4 regions of the Alkalinema pantanalense CENA528 genome follow, and region 1 is predicted to be linked to each of the others. Evidence: predicted binding sites of a transcription regulator. Region 1 holds the regulator's gene; each other region holds the start of a gene.
What was found. The regulator NtcA, encoded in region 1, controls nitrogen genes in cyanobacteria. The targets are predictions, from matches to a motif close to TTTGTANNNNNNNNTACAAA.
Positions count from the first base shown of each region.

Region 2: the regulator NtcA is predicted to act here: its motif matches at 2,356-2,375, upstream of urtA (urea ABC transporter substrate-binding protein).
Region 3: the regulator NtcA is predicted to act here: its motif matches at 1,855-1,874, upstream of ACN4EG_RS08265 (DUF3155 domain-containing protein).
Region 4: the regulator NtcA is predicted to act here: its motif matches at 2,283-2,302, upstream of nadA (quinolinate synthase NadA).

Region 1 is NZ_JBLZFX010000010.1:10,391-13,914, forward strand. It holds gene fabI (enoyl-ACP reductase FabI) at 1-723, opposite strand, end outside; gene ntcA (global nitrogen regulator NtcA) at 1,404-2,042, shown strand; gene ACN4EG_RS05300 (DUF3084 domain-containing protein) at 2,236-3,524, shown strand, end outside.
Region 2 is NZ_JBLZFX010000100.1:14,247-17,770, forward strand. It holds gene ACN4EG_RS22910 (ABC transporter permease subunit) at 1-709, opposite strand, end outside; gene urtA (urea ABC transporter substrate-binding protein) at 947-2,257, opposite strand; gene ureG (urease accessory protein UreG) at 2,602-3,225, opposite strand; gene ACN4EG_RS22925 (DUF58 domain-containing protein) at 3,369-3,524, opposite strand, start outside.
Region 3 is NZ_JBLZFX010000018.1:34,843-38,366, reverse strand. It holds gene ACN4EG_RS08275 (S-layer homology domain-containing protein) at 1-171, shown strand, start outside; gene ACN4EG_RS08270 (sensor histidine kinase) at 218-1,597, opposite strand; gene ACN4EG_RS08265 (DUF3155 domain-containing protein) at 1,904-2,218, shown strand; gene tnpA (IS200/IS605 family transposase) at 2,368-2,757, opposite strand; gene lptC (LPS export ABC transporter periplasmic protein LptC) at 3,021-3,524, opposite strand, start outside.
Region 4 is NZ_JBLZFX010000013.1:87,441-90,964, reverse strand. It holds gene ACN4EG_RS06795 (endonuclease MutS2) at 1-2,039, opposite strand, end outside; gene nadA (quinolinate synthase NadA) at 2,342-3,298, shown strand; gene ACN4EG_RS06785 (hypothetical protein) at 3,408-3,524, opposite strand, start outside.

The DNA.
Region 1 (3,524 bases):
CCCGCTGGAAAGGTCACTGCTCAGGAACGCTGCCGTATTACCCACTTCCAACTGGGTGACGGTGCGCCGCAGGGGAGCCACTTCTTCCACATGCTTAATCATGTCGCGGATCCCACCCACCGCAGAGGAGGCTAGGGTACGGATGGGGCCAGCGGAAATAGCATTGACTCGAATTCCCTGGGAGCCGAGTTCATGGGCCAGATACCGCACGTTCATTTCCAAGGCGGCCTTGGCCGTTCCCATGACGTTGTAGTTAGGAATCACCTTCACGCCACCGTAGTAGGTCAGGGTGACAATACTACCGCCCTCGGTCATCAAGGGTTTGGCCGCCCCCGCCATCTGAATTAACGAGTAGGCACTAACATCCAGGGCCAGCTTGAAGCCTTCCCGACTGGTGGCACTAAAGTTGCCCTTCAATTCTTCCTTGTTGGCAAAGGCCAGACAGTGAATCAAAATATCTAGCCGTCCCCAAGCTTCCTTCACCGCATCAAAGGTGGCTTGAACTTGCTCATCGCTCTGGACGTTACAGGGCACAAACAGGCTAGGACTCAACGGTTCGGTCAGATCCCGCACCTTTTTCTCAAACTTGCCGCTATCATCCGGCAGATAGGTGACCCCAATGTTGGCTCCGGCCCTATGGAGTTGCTGGGCAATGCCCCAGGCGATCGACTTATCGTTAGCAATTCCTGTGACCAGGGCGTTTTTTCCACTCAGATTCAGCATAGCCATGTACGTTGAGAGCATTTATGAGAATACTCAAAGATGGGCAGCCATGGAATAGGCAACCCTGGGGAGATTTCCGGCCATTGTGGTAGTGCGAGGCGATCGTCGCTGTCTGGGTCGCTCAAAGCCCAGCCTTGAGTAGAGATTAGCTGGCTGGACAAAATTGTGCGGGGGCCAAAACTTGGGAGTAAGATATTGACAATCTCAGCGTGACAAGGGGAATTGTGACAAGAATGCCAAGTGTAAATCAGCACAAGTTTTCGCCATCGTTCGTCATCCTATGGACTTCACTCAGATAAACCTAGTCAGATTGAGCGTCATTCATCTAGATGCAGCTTCCTGATTCAACCCAGAGCGAACCTAGACCAATGCTAGTTCCCAAAAAGCTCCACGTTGAAGGCTCTGGCTCAGCTAAATTGCCCACAAGCTTATTAGAAAGCATGGCGGAGTGTATTTCTTGCTACAAAAACTCCTCGATCGGTAGGTTTTATTGTTCTCAAGTCAACAATTGCTCACAGAGTGAATCTTATAGAAATAATTCTCATCGGAATTAATCTCTGAGCAGATCTCTTGAACGTTGACCCCTTGATTGTATAGTTAGCTAACTCTACTGGCCTTTCCGTAGAACGGCGTTAGGAACGGGGAAGATGGTAATAAGCCCAGACAAGTCGCTCGCATCAATGTTCCGCCAAATGGGTGGAAATGCTTATCCGCCGATGGTGGAAACCTTCGAGCGGGGTAAGACAATCTTCTTTCCGGGTGATCCTGCTGAACGAGTTTATTTTCTCCAGAAAGGAGCCGTAAAGCTGTCTCGGGTCTATGAAGCGGGGGAAGAAATCACTGTCGCGCTGCTGCGGGAAAACAGTGTATTCGGGGTTTTGTCGCTAATTACTGGGCAAAAAGCCGATCGCTTCTATCACGCGGTGGCCTTTACCCCCGTGGAACTGCTGTCGGTGCCGATCGAACAGGTGGAAAAGGCGCTCAAAGAAAATCCTGACCTGTCGATGTGGATGTTGAAGGGTCTATCGTCCCGGATTTTGCAAACGGAGATGATGATCGAAACCTTGGCCCACCGCGATATGGGATCCCGACTCGTGAGTTTCCTGCTGATTCTCTGCCGAGACTTTGGGGTGCCGGGACAAAACGGGATCACGATCGATCTCAAGCTATCCCACCAGGCCATCGCGGAAGCGATCGGATCGACCCGTGTGACGGTAACTCGACTTTTGGGCGATTTGCGCCAGGATGAAATGATCTCCATTCACAAAAAGAAAATCACAGTTCATAATCCCGTCATGCTGAGTCAGCAGTTTACCTAAATCTTTCACCTAACATCCATCGTTTCGGTGCTCCGAGCCAACGGATTGCTCCCTGCGGAGAAGCTTGTTTTCCAAAGACTCCGTACAGAACAGTCCTGTTAGAACGTTCAATAGGCTTTAGACTGACTATAGTCTTTGGTAGAAGCCGTTTTGGAAACCTCTTTAGTCCAGCGGCAGGTGTGGTGGGGTTGTAATGTCTAGCGGGTATATCCTGATTTTGGCGGTGTTGATCTTAGGGGGTGTCATTGCCACTCTGGGCGATCGCATTGGAACCCGAGTGGGCAAAGCGCGTCTGAGTTTGTTTAATCTCCGTCCAAAGAAAACTGCCGTTGTTGTCACAATTTTGACTGGGATTCTCATCTCAGCTTCTACGTTGGGCATTTTGTTGCTGGCGAATCGACAATTTCGCGACATGATTCTCAACTTTGAGGTGATTCAGCGGCGACTCCGGCGCGCGAATACTGATTTAGATCAAGCGAAGGTAGAACTTGGTAAGACGGCGGAACAAAAGGAAAACGTTGAGGCGGAGTTAAATAAGTCCCAAGTGGAGCGGGGCAAGGTGCAGGCGCAGCTCGATCGCGTGAAAACCTCCCTTAAGGATGCCGCTGCCCTACAACGGGCCACTGAAGCGCGACGAGCCCAGGTGGAACAGCAGCGAAATGTGGTGCAGGCGCAATTACTCTCCGTTTCCCAGCAAGCTCTAGCGCTCAAGTCTGACATCTTGGAACTGGAAGCCGAACAAAAACAGTTAGTGGCCCAACGGGATGAAGTCAAAGCCCAGATTGCTGCACGGGATCAGGAAATTGATGAGCGCAGCAAAATCATTCAACAGCGCGATCGGGACATTGCTGCGCGGGATACTGTCATTACTCAACGGGAAGAACGGCTACGGGCCTTGGAAGATCAACAGGTCTTGTTAGCTCGGGAAGTGGAAAAACTAGAGCAGGAAGCCCAGCGTCTTCGTTTGGGCACGCCCGCGATTTTGCGGAACCAAGTGCTGGCTTCGGGGGTGGTGCGCATTACCAATCCTCAAGCTTCCAGCCAAGCGGTGGATGCCCTGTTGCGGGAAGCCAATCGCGTGGCGCAAAGAGCACTGCAACCGGGCGTGGATGGCAATGGCCAAATTTTGCGGATTACCCGATCGGAAGTGGATCAGTTAATTCGTCAGATCAGTGATGGGAAGGATTACTTTGTGCGAATTTTGTCGGCGGCCAATTACCTGCTAGGCGAAAAAACTGAGATTACGGTCTTTGCAGATGCAGTGCGCAACGAAGTGATTTATCAGCCGGGGGATGTCCTGGCTACGACTTCGCTCGATCCCTCCAAAATGGCGGTCACTGAGATCCAGGATCGGATTAATAAATTAGTCGCTGCTTCCATCTTTCGGGCGAAGCGAGCTGGATTGTTATCCGATAATGTCCAAGTCAGTCGAATCCAGGCACTGGTGAAATTTATTGATGAGCTGCGGCAGTATGATACCCC
Region 2 (3,524 bases), on a different contig from region 1:
TACCCCAGTAATCACTAATATTCCACGCCAGGGCAGCAGCAGCAATCAAGGCAATGCGACTCAGGCGTTCACCGATCCAAGGTTCATCCCGTTGCGCCAAACTTTTCCAGCCGCGATAACCAAGGAGGCCAAAAACGACGATCGCCAGTAAGACCTGCAGCCCCACTGCTCCAACGAATTGGGTCGTAACAAAGACCGCTGCCGCTGCCAGTAGCGCATCCAGCCCCAATACCCCGATCGATAGAGTCCGATTTTGCAAAATTCGATCGCTGAGGGGTGTTTTGCTAAACAGCAGTTGAATGCCAAAGAAAACGGCGCAGAAGGCACCAATGCCAATGACAAACTGCCAACTGACACTACGGACAAACTGTTGCAAAATCAAGCTGACGCCCCAAGTGGCCAGCAAAGTTTCCAACGGTCGCCCGTAGAGAAATCTCACCACACCGCGTTCCAAGACCAAGCCAAATAAAGCGGTAACAAGGAATGCAGCAAGAATGGCGGGGAAGATGTAGAAGTCAAAGAAGGGAGTTCCTTTCAATGCATTTTGAACGACTACGGTGGTGTAGGCTCCCAGCATCATCAATTCACCGTGGGCCATGTTAATCACACCCATTAGGCCAAAGACGATCGCTAAGCCCAGCGCCGCTAGGAGCAACACTGACCCATTGCTGAGTCCACCAAAAAATGCATCAAGCAAGCCAGAGAACAAGAGCCTATCCTCCTTAAAACGGAAGAACTGGATATCGAAGAAATGGATGCAGACTGGAATGCCCCTCCTAGGTCAACTCCGAATGAGCTTGGAATTGCGTAGAGAGAGGCACCAGTCGTTATTGTTTACTGATTTGAGCGATTGCAGAGATGCCTGCGATACATTTGCCTAGCGAATACATTTGCCTAGCGAATACTACGATCGCTCAACCCATCACATGACTAACCCATCAGACGATTAGGCTGCCTTGAATTTGCCACCCTTCGCAGGATCAGACCAGTCGCAGGAGAAGCCCTTGGTTTCCGCAACGAACTGGTTCCAGGGTACGGGTTTGACGGCTTCCTTCGTTTCGAAGACGATCTTGAAGAGACCATCTTCAGCCACTTCCCCAATCCGCACAAACTTCGACAAGTGGTGGTTGGATTCCAGGGTCACTTTGCCTTCCGGTGCATCAAAGGTTTGACCGTAGGCCGCCTTCTTCACTTTGTCCAGATCTTCAAAGGTGCCTGCTTTTTCCACCGCCTGTTTCCAGAGGTAGACCATGATGTAGGCCGCTTCCATGGGATCGTTGACCACGCGGTTTGCACCGTACTTAGCCTTGAACGCTTCCACAAATTTTTTGCTGGCGGGGGTATCGACGGTTTGGAAGTAGTTCCAGGCCGCGTAGTGACCTTTCAGATAGGGCACGCCGATCGCTTGCACTTCTTCTTCGGCGATACTGACGGACATGGTGGGATATTTATCCGGCCCCATGCCTGCGGCTTGCATTTCCTTAAAGAAAGCAACGTTGGTGTCTCCGTTCAGGGTGTTGTAAATCACGCCCCCGTTAGGTAGAGCCGCTTTGATCTTGGCGATCACGGGTTTAACTTCGGTGTTGCCGAGGGGAATGTAGTCTTCTCCAACGGTTTTGCCACCCTTAGCAGCCAGTTGCGCCTTAATAATGGTGTTGGCGGTTTGGGGGAAGACGTAGTCAGACCCAACAAGGAAGAATTCCTTGCCTTTATTTTCCAGTAGCCAATCAACGGAGGGCTCAATCTGTTGGTTAGGAGCAGCTCCGGTGTAGAAGACGTTGTTGGAGCATTCCTGTCCTTCGTATTGCACCGGATACCACAGCAGGTGCTTCTTGGACTCGAACACGGGCAGCACAGCTTTACGGCTGGCAGAAGTCCAGCAGCCAAAGACCGTGGCGACTTTGTCTTGATCGATCAACTTTTTAGCTTTTTCAGCAAAGGTGGGCCAAGTGGATTGACCATCTTCGGTGATCGGCTCAATTTGCTTACCGAGGACGCCACCGGCTTTGTTGATTTCTTCGATCGCTAGCAATTCAGCATCCACGACGCTCTTTTCGGAGATGGCCATCGTGCCACTGAGGGAATGGAGAATACCGACTTTAATGGTGTTGCCACTACCACTGGCTGCGGGGGAAGCGCCTGGAGAGGTGGTAGAGCTTGGGGTGGGGGTGGGGGCTGAACAAGCTTTCAGCAGTAAACTACCTGCTGTGGCGGAGCTAAACAGGATAAACTCACGCCGCCCAAATTGCTTTGTCATTGTTTCAACTTGCTCCTCACAAAAGGATGGAAATCAGGATGCAGAAGTGATTAACTGAGGTCGCATCCTCAACATGCTAGAACTGCATATCTCCCAAAAATGTATTCTCGTACACAAAATCCCTAGGTTTTGGGTATTAAATGTGACTGAGATTACGGAAAATGCGTGATGTTCGACCCTGCGGAAGGGTAGCTTTTTGTCTAGCTTTATTCGCATTTATTGAAACATTGGCATTTGCTGACATATTTCAGCAAATACTGTAACATTCAGCGATCGGGCGTTGGAAATCGAAGCTTGGCGATCGAACGCTGGCGGACTATCAATCGATTGGAATTTAAGGGGGATCACGCGATCGGCTGAGCCAGGGTTTGGGGGTGCAAGTGGGTGGTAATGAAATGGATGACGGAATCGAGTCCCTCCTGGGTTTTGAGATTGGTAAAGCTGAAGGGTTTGTCGCCACGCATCCGACGGGCATCGCGATCCATCACGTCCAAGCTAGCGCCGACGTAGGCTGCGAGATCAATTTTATTAATGACTAAGAGATCGGATTTGGTAATACCGGGGCCACCTTTGCGGGGAATTTTGTCACCGCCTGCTACATCAATGACATAAATAGTCAGGTCAACCAGTTCTGGACTGAAGGTTGCTGCCAAATTGTCACCACCACTTTCGACGAAGATAATATCGAGGGTTTGAAAGCGTTGTTCCAAGTCTTCGATCGCGGCGAGGTTCATGGAGGCATCTTCGCGGATGGCAGTGTGGGGGCAGCCTCCGGTTTCCACACCGAGGATGCGATCGGCGTTGAGGGCTTGGCTGCGGACGAGGAATTGGGCGTCTTCTTGGGTGTAGATATCGTTGGTGACGACGGCGAGTTGATAGCGATCGCGCAATCGTTTGCACAGGACTTCGACGAGGGCGGTTTTTCCGGAACCGACGGGGCCTGCGACTCCGACACGTAGGGTACTCATGGAGATCTACACTCCTGCAATCACTGCAATAACTGAAGCTAGTAATCCATGCATATCAGAACGGGTACTGATCTTCAAGCCATCTGGCAGAAATCGTAAGGATTAATTTTGATTGTTTGATGTTATGGGGAAACTCGATCGCGCTAAAGCTGATTACGGAGCTTGAGTTGCAGGTAGCGATCGATGAGTTGATCGGTGATTTGATCCGCTGGGGCGTCTAAGACTAATACGCCTTTTTGCTTCAACTTTGCAAAGGCCACTTGCCGCTGGTTGATCAGATCTAATGCGACCGCACGGGC
Region 3 (3,524 bases), on a different contig from region 1:
GCTGCAGTGACGGGCGATCGCAACATTAAAGCTTGGGAAGTTCTGACTGGCGCAGGGGTCGGTGCGATTGCTGGGGTGACCCTAGGTGGAGATAAGGTTGAGTTAATCTCCATCAAGCCGAATACTGATCTCAATCTAGAACTGAGTCAAGATTTAATTCTTCCTCAATAGAGATTCAGAAGCAATCTAACTGTCCAGGCAACCCGTCCACGATTTTTTACACCACGATCGGTAATATGACCAATAGTGTTGTTCCGTGGACGGGGACTTGATCCAGGTCTTGGGATATCCATCCTTCCGGCTGAGGTGGACTAAAGACCTGGATTTGGCCATTCATTTGATGAATTAATTCTTGGGCGATCGCAAGTCCTAATCCCGTGCCTGGGACTTCGGTATGGGCTTGGATCCCGCGATAGTGCCGCTCAAATAAGTGAGGTAAGTCCTCTGGTGGAATGCCAGGGCCATTATCACTCACCCGGAAGGCTATCTGTTGGGCTTCCTGCGTAACTCGAACGTGGATTGTGCCCCCGGCGGGGGTGTACTTGATGGCGTTATCGATGAGATTGCTGGACACTTCTCGCAGGGCAGATCGATCGACCTTCACCCAAGGTAAAGACTTTGCGATGTCTACTTGGAAAGTTTGATTTTTGTCCTGGGCGATGGCTTGGGCAGACAGCAGAAGTGGTTCCAGAATGCTCTCTACAGAACAGGTTTCCACTTGGAGGCCACCGGTGCCGAGTACGTCCCACATAGGCTCCGGCCTATCCTCCACTGTTGCAGGGCTAAGCATCAAGGAAGAACCCATCGCAGGTGGTAATGCCACCTCGACGACTTCCGGTGGTTCTATGGCCCCTTCCAACTGTTTTAAGAGCTCCTGTAAGCGATCGCTTTCTCGCACAATACTGGCCGCCACATCGCGGTTGCCATCCGTCGTAGCCAGCCGTTTGAGCAAAAGCTTACCAAAGGTGCGTAATGCCGTCAGAGGGTTGCGAAACTGGTGGATCAAGTTATCCATCACCTCTTGGCGATGTTGGCGGTGATGTAATTGCTGTCTTTGTTGATAATCTAGCCATTGTGCCCGTTGATCCACCACACAGGCTAAGGTCAAGGTATTGGCAACCGGCTCAAGTTTTTGCTGTTCTATTTCCAGCCAAGGGCGATCATTTCGCTCAGTGACGAGAAAACCTAGCACAATTTCATCATGGACGAGGGGCAGTACCAGTTGGTGAGGGTGCAAGGTGGTCAAAGAGACATGATTTGCCAGCAAGTCGTCTAAAGGGGGCTGAGGGGAACTTAGGGCGGGCTGAGGAGGCTGTTGGCTCAGGCGGTTCGTTTCTTCGGGAGATAGATCCTGCCCGGCTAGCGAAGGCGGTAATGGTGACCCCAAATCGCTGGAAGTGTGCGCTAACCGCTGCAAAGTTGCTGTTGCTGCCTCTAGGCTTGGAACTGCTGCGATCGCAACTAACTTAGGGGTATCTCCCCCGGCCCAGTCCTCCGCCAAATAGACGGCTCCCAAGGTGATGCCCAAAGACTGGGTCAGCAGCAGCAACTGAGACTGACAAATCGCTACAAATTCCGCGCTGGCTGGCATTAGCATGAAGTTAACCCGATCGAACCTAAATTCTTAACAGAAATGGATTGACTTAAGTATTTGTAACCAGTAATTTAAAGGTATTGGCTGAATTCATATTTTGTAACCTCTGTTACACTTCGTATCAGTTCTTAAGAACAGCGTAAGCTTACAGGGAAAAGATATGTGCCATCGCAACGGCCATTTCGCGAACAATCAGCTTTTGTATAGATGGATTAAAAGAAGTTGAAATTTTAGGCTCAAGTCGATATACTTTCGACGGTTTTGTAACAAGTACTACAACTTGGCAGCTAGGATAAGGAGGTAGAGGGTTTGGCAAGGAGACGCAAGCGTAAGAGTCGGCGACGTCAAGAAGGGCGTAGAATCCTGGAAAGCGTGCCTCAATTTAGCATTGACTGTGGTGACGATAAACCCGTTACCGCAGCTCGCAGGTTCATTCATGCTGAAGGCATTCTTCCCCCCGCCCTGCTTTTAGTGAAACGTAACGAGCATACCACCGATCGGTACTTCTGGGCAGAGAAAGGATTATTTGGGGCTCAGTACGTTGAAGAGAACCATTTCCTTTTCCCTAGCTTACGGCAGTCTGAGGAGGATGCTGAACCCGTTGCTGTTGGTAGCCACGGCTAGAAAGCATCATTTAATTTAATCCATCTAACCTTTGGGAAAGAGTGTAGAGATCACTTTTTCCCTTTTTTATTGAACAAATTGGCGGCAGTCTCCATCCCTCTTAGATTGGGGAAGGATAGCCCGTCGATGGAGCGCAGCGGAATCGACAATCAGCTAAACCCATTTTGATTTTGGATGTATTGCTTCACTCTTTCCAGCAGAACGCTACCCACTGAGGCAGCGTAGTAGGAACTAGACCAAAAGACGGGCTTGCCATAGTAAATTTTCTGCACAATTCGACTGGATGCGCCTTTGAGGCTTGCCACTAATTGAGAGATGTTGTTGTCAGGATGCAAATCAACCATCAAATGCACATGGTCTGGCTCTCCATTAATTTCTAGCATCTTGCTTTGGTTGGCAATGCAGACTCGCTGGAACACCTCAGCCATGGTTTGTATCATTTCCGAGGTGATGATTTTGCGCCGATATTTGGTCACAAAAACCAGATGCAGGTAAATTGATTTTGGTACCTTGACTGCCGTTGCCCTGAGTGACGGCACCAAGATTGAGAACCCTCGGTTCTTCGCCGAAACTCAAGCCCAAATCAAGCAAGCAGCCAAACAGAAACGGCGGAAACGCGCTCCCAACCGAAAACGCAAAATCAGGCACTGGTTCCGTGTTATGAAAAATTTGGGCTGAAACCCTTATTCAGCAAGGGATACAGCCGTTCAAAGGCGTATCCCTCTGAATTGACTAATCATAAGGGATTCGGCGATTTTTCCCACGCGGCGGAACCAGTGCAGCAACAGGCAACTGAAGCAAATTAATTCTGCTTGAGCGTGCTGGGGATGATTTCCGTCACGACGCGGTTATCGCTGCTGGCGGGGCCACCCGTCACCACCACCTGCTGATCCTGTAACCGTCCCCGCGCCTGGGATCCCACCAGGTTAAACACCGGACTGGCCTGCTGGTAAGTCACGTTGCCATCGGCCTCAAATTCTTGGGTGTCTAAATTCCAGGTCAGCCGATCGGCTCCCACATTGGCCTGATTTTTCTGACTGAAACCCCGCACATTGCCGTTGAGATAGGCCATTTTTTCCTGGAGCTTCACTTCCCCTCGATCGGCACTGATCGTCACCTGATCCGTAGCATTCACCACATTGAACGGTTGTGGCGCAGTAATCGTTTGCAGGTCGGTATTCCAGATCAACACATTACTCTTCGCTTGCAAGACCGGCTGCACCATCACCACCTGAGAATTTTGTTGCAGGGAGGCAATTTTAGTTTTCAGGTTGTATTCCGCCTTGTCCGCCGTGGCCCGATCGAT
Region 4 (3,524 bases), on a different contig from region 1:
CGATTGGCAACCTTCTGTAACTGTTCCGTCGCCGCTTGCGCATCCTGCGCCGTCGGAGTCCCCTTCTGCAACTGCTTAATCACCTGGGCAATCTGCGACTTCGCATCCAACAGCATTTTCTGCACCGCATCTTCCTGGGCCTGCTTCAGTTCCCGTTCCCGTTCCTTCAGCTTTTGCGCCTTTGCCGTCACCTGCTCATAGAAAAACTCCGCTTGTTTGATAAGACGATCGGCTTCCTTCGCCTTAGTCTCCTGTTCCCGCCGCTGCGCTTCCAATCCCGCAATCACGTCGTTGATATCCTGGGACAGCCCGCCCACATAGGTCTGCGCCGCATCCACCACAGAATCCTGTAACCCCAACCGCCGCGCGATCGTCAGTGCATTCGATCGGCCCGGAATGCCCCACAGCAAGCGATAGGTCGGCGACAGCGACACATCATCAAACTCCACCGAGGCATTTTCAAAGCGATCGTCCTGGTATTTCAACGCCTTTAACTCGCCAAAGTGGGTTGTCGCGATCGTCAATTTTGTATGGTCGGCCAAATGCTTCAACAGCGCGATCGCCAGGGCACTGCCCTCGGACGGATCAGTCCCTGCACCGACCTCATCCAACAGCACCAGGGAATTAGACAACGCTCTGGAAACCGTGGTAGAAGCTTCCGAAGACAATGCCGCCATCAGCGCTTGAGACTCTTCCGCAGAATCCGAAGCTCCGTCATCCGGTAACGCTTCAGGCAACGCGATCGGCAATGCTTCACCCGGTGCTAACGCATTCAAAATGCGACCGATGCGGCGAATGTGACCAGAAAACGTAGACAAACTTTGCTGCAATGACTGTTCATCGCCAATATCGGCTAATACTTGGCTAAACCAAGGCAGTTCCACGGGTTCCCGCGCCGGAACAAATAACCCTACCTTCGCCATCAATACTGCCAGCGCCAGGGTCTTCAACGTCACCGTTTTTCCCCCGGTATTCGGCCCCGTAATTGCCACCACCCGGATCTGTGGATCGATCGTCAAATGAATCGGCACCACTTCGCGTCCCTGTTCGTGTTGCTGCTGCCAAATTAACAGCGGATGGCGCAAATTCCGCAGCACGATCGGCTCCGTTTTGTCCCCTTCCCCCCAGTCAATAAATCGCGGTGGATTGGCCTCCAACCAAAAGCTATAGCGAGCCCGCGCCGTGGCTAAATCCAACCGCGTACAAATCGCCACCAACGCTTCCAAATCTTCCTGAACCGCCGCCACCTGTTCCGTTAACTTGCGCCGAACCGCTTCTTCCTCCGCCTGCTCCTGCCGCAGCAGTTGGCGTAGGGCATTATTCATCTGTACCGTCGATTGCGGTTCCACATACAGCGTGGCTCCACTCATAGAGGCATCGTGGACAATCCCCGGAATGGCATCCTTTTGGGGCGCTTTGACGGGAATCACAAAACGGCCATCCCGTTGAGTAATCACGGGTTCCTGAATCGCATTCCCATGGCGACTTAGCATTTTTTGTAAGATGCTATAGATTCGATCGCGGGTGCTGCGAATTTTTTCCCGAATGTCCGCCAGCTTCGGACTGGCCCGTTCCGTCACCTTCCCCCGATCGTCAATGCAGCGATAAATTTCCTGTTCAATTTCAGGATAGGTTCGCAATTCCGCAACCAATTCCGTCAGCGTTGGCAAATTGTCCTGATTCTCGATCGTCCGCCGTAAATTTCGTGCTCCCGCCAAGGTCGTCGCAATTTCCAGCAACTCCTCCCCGGAGAGAATCCCTTGCAACGCCGATCGTTCTAACGCATCCCCAATGTCTTGAATGCCCGTAAACTGAAGCCCACTGGCCAACTGATTTTCCAGCGTATAAACTTCACGGGTCTGGGCCAATAATTGCAGCGTTTCGCCTTGGGTGGTCGGAATTTGCAAATTCCGTGCCGCGATCGCCCCTAACTTCGTCGCCGCAAAGGTCGCCAAATGCTGACAGAGCCGCGACCACTCTAACAGGTCTAGGGTTTCTTGCTGGCTGCGATCGGGCTGGGTCAAAGTTGTTTGAGTCAAATTTTGTGGGCTAGCAGGGGAAATCAAAGCGTTCATCAGAGAAACAGGACTGCTTCCATTCTAAGGGATGGTGTTCGGAGCGACACCCTGGGCCGAGGACTTGCCGATCTGAACTCCGGCATTTTCTGCCCAAGGATGCACCAAAAGCCCTATTCTAGGATTTCTGGATTCCGCACACCCGTCTTGACGGATCCAAAGAAATTATCTTCTTGGTAATTTCTGATAAAATATTGACTTTTAATTTTGGTAATTTAAACTATAAATATCTACTCTCATCCATCTCACCCAAGGATCCTTCGATCGTGTTTACCACCGTTGCATCGACCCAAAATCCCTTGCCGCGCGATCTATTTGCCGCCATTCGAGATCTCAAAAAAGACCTGAATGCCGTGATTTTGGCGCATTACTACCAAGATTCTGAGATTCAAGACATTGCGGATTATCTGGGTGATTCCCTCGGACTGTCCCAGCAGGCAGCCCAAACCCAGGCGGATGTCATCATCTTCGCTGGGGTTCACTTTATGGCGGAAACTGCCAAAATTCTTAACCCCGAAAAATTAGTTCTCCTGCCCGACTTAGCCGCTGGCTGCTCCCTGGCTGACAGTTGCCCCCCGGATGCCTTCGCCGACTTCAAACGGCAGCACCCAGATCACATCGTGATTTCCTACATCAACTGCACAGCGGAAATCAAAGCGATGAGTGACATCATCTGCACCAGCGCCAACGCCGTTAAAATTGTCAACCAAATTCCCCTGGAGCAACCGATTATCTTCGCCCCCGATCGCAACCTAGGACGCTACGTCATGGAGCAGACCGGGCGAGACATGGTGCTCTGGCAGGGGAGTTGCATGGTACACGAGACGTTTTCTGAGAAAAAACTGATTGAACTCAAAATGGCCCATCCCCAGGCGGAAGTCATTGCCCACCCGGAATGCGAAATTCCCCTGCTCAAACACGCCAACTACATCGCCTCCACCACCGGATTACTCAAATACTGCCAACAAAGTCCCAGTTCATCGTTCATCGTGGTCACGGAACCGGGCATCATTCACCAAATGCAAAAAGCCGCTCCTGATAAGAAATTTATTCCTGCGCCGCCACTGAACAATTGTGCTTGTAATGAATGTCCCCACATGCGGTTGAATACGCTGGAAAAATTGTATTTAGCCATGAAAAATAGAACGCCAGAAATTACCCTTCCGGAAGCGACCCGAGTCGCAGCCCTGCGCCCCATTCAACGTATGTTGGAAATGAGTTAAAGAAGTGCTTGTGTGTGTGTCGCTGACTCAGAGAGCAACACACACCCTGATCATCTACTTCACTACTTGCTTAATCCAAGGTGTATTGACCTTTGGCTGGACACCACAGCTATACCGGGGATTTATTCCAGAGAAATACAATCACTCCACTGCCGCTATTGACATTGACCAAACTGACATACCGTACCGTAGAACCGAGTTTAGCCTCAAAAACATCGCCTCCCCC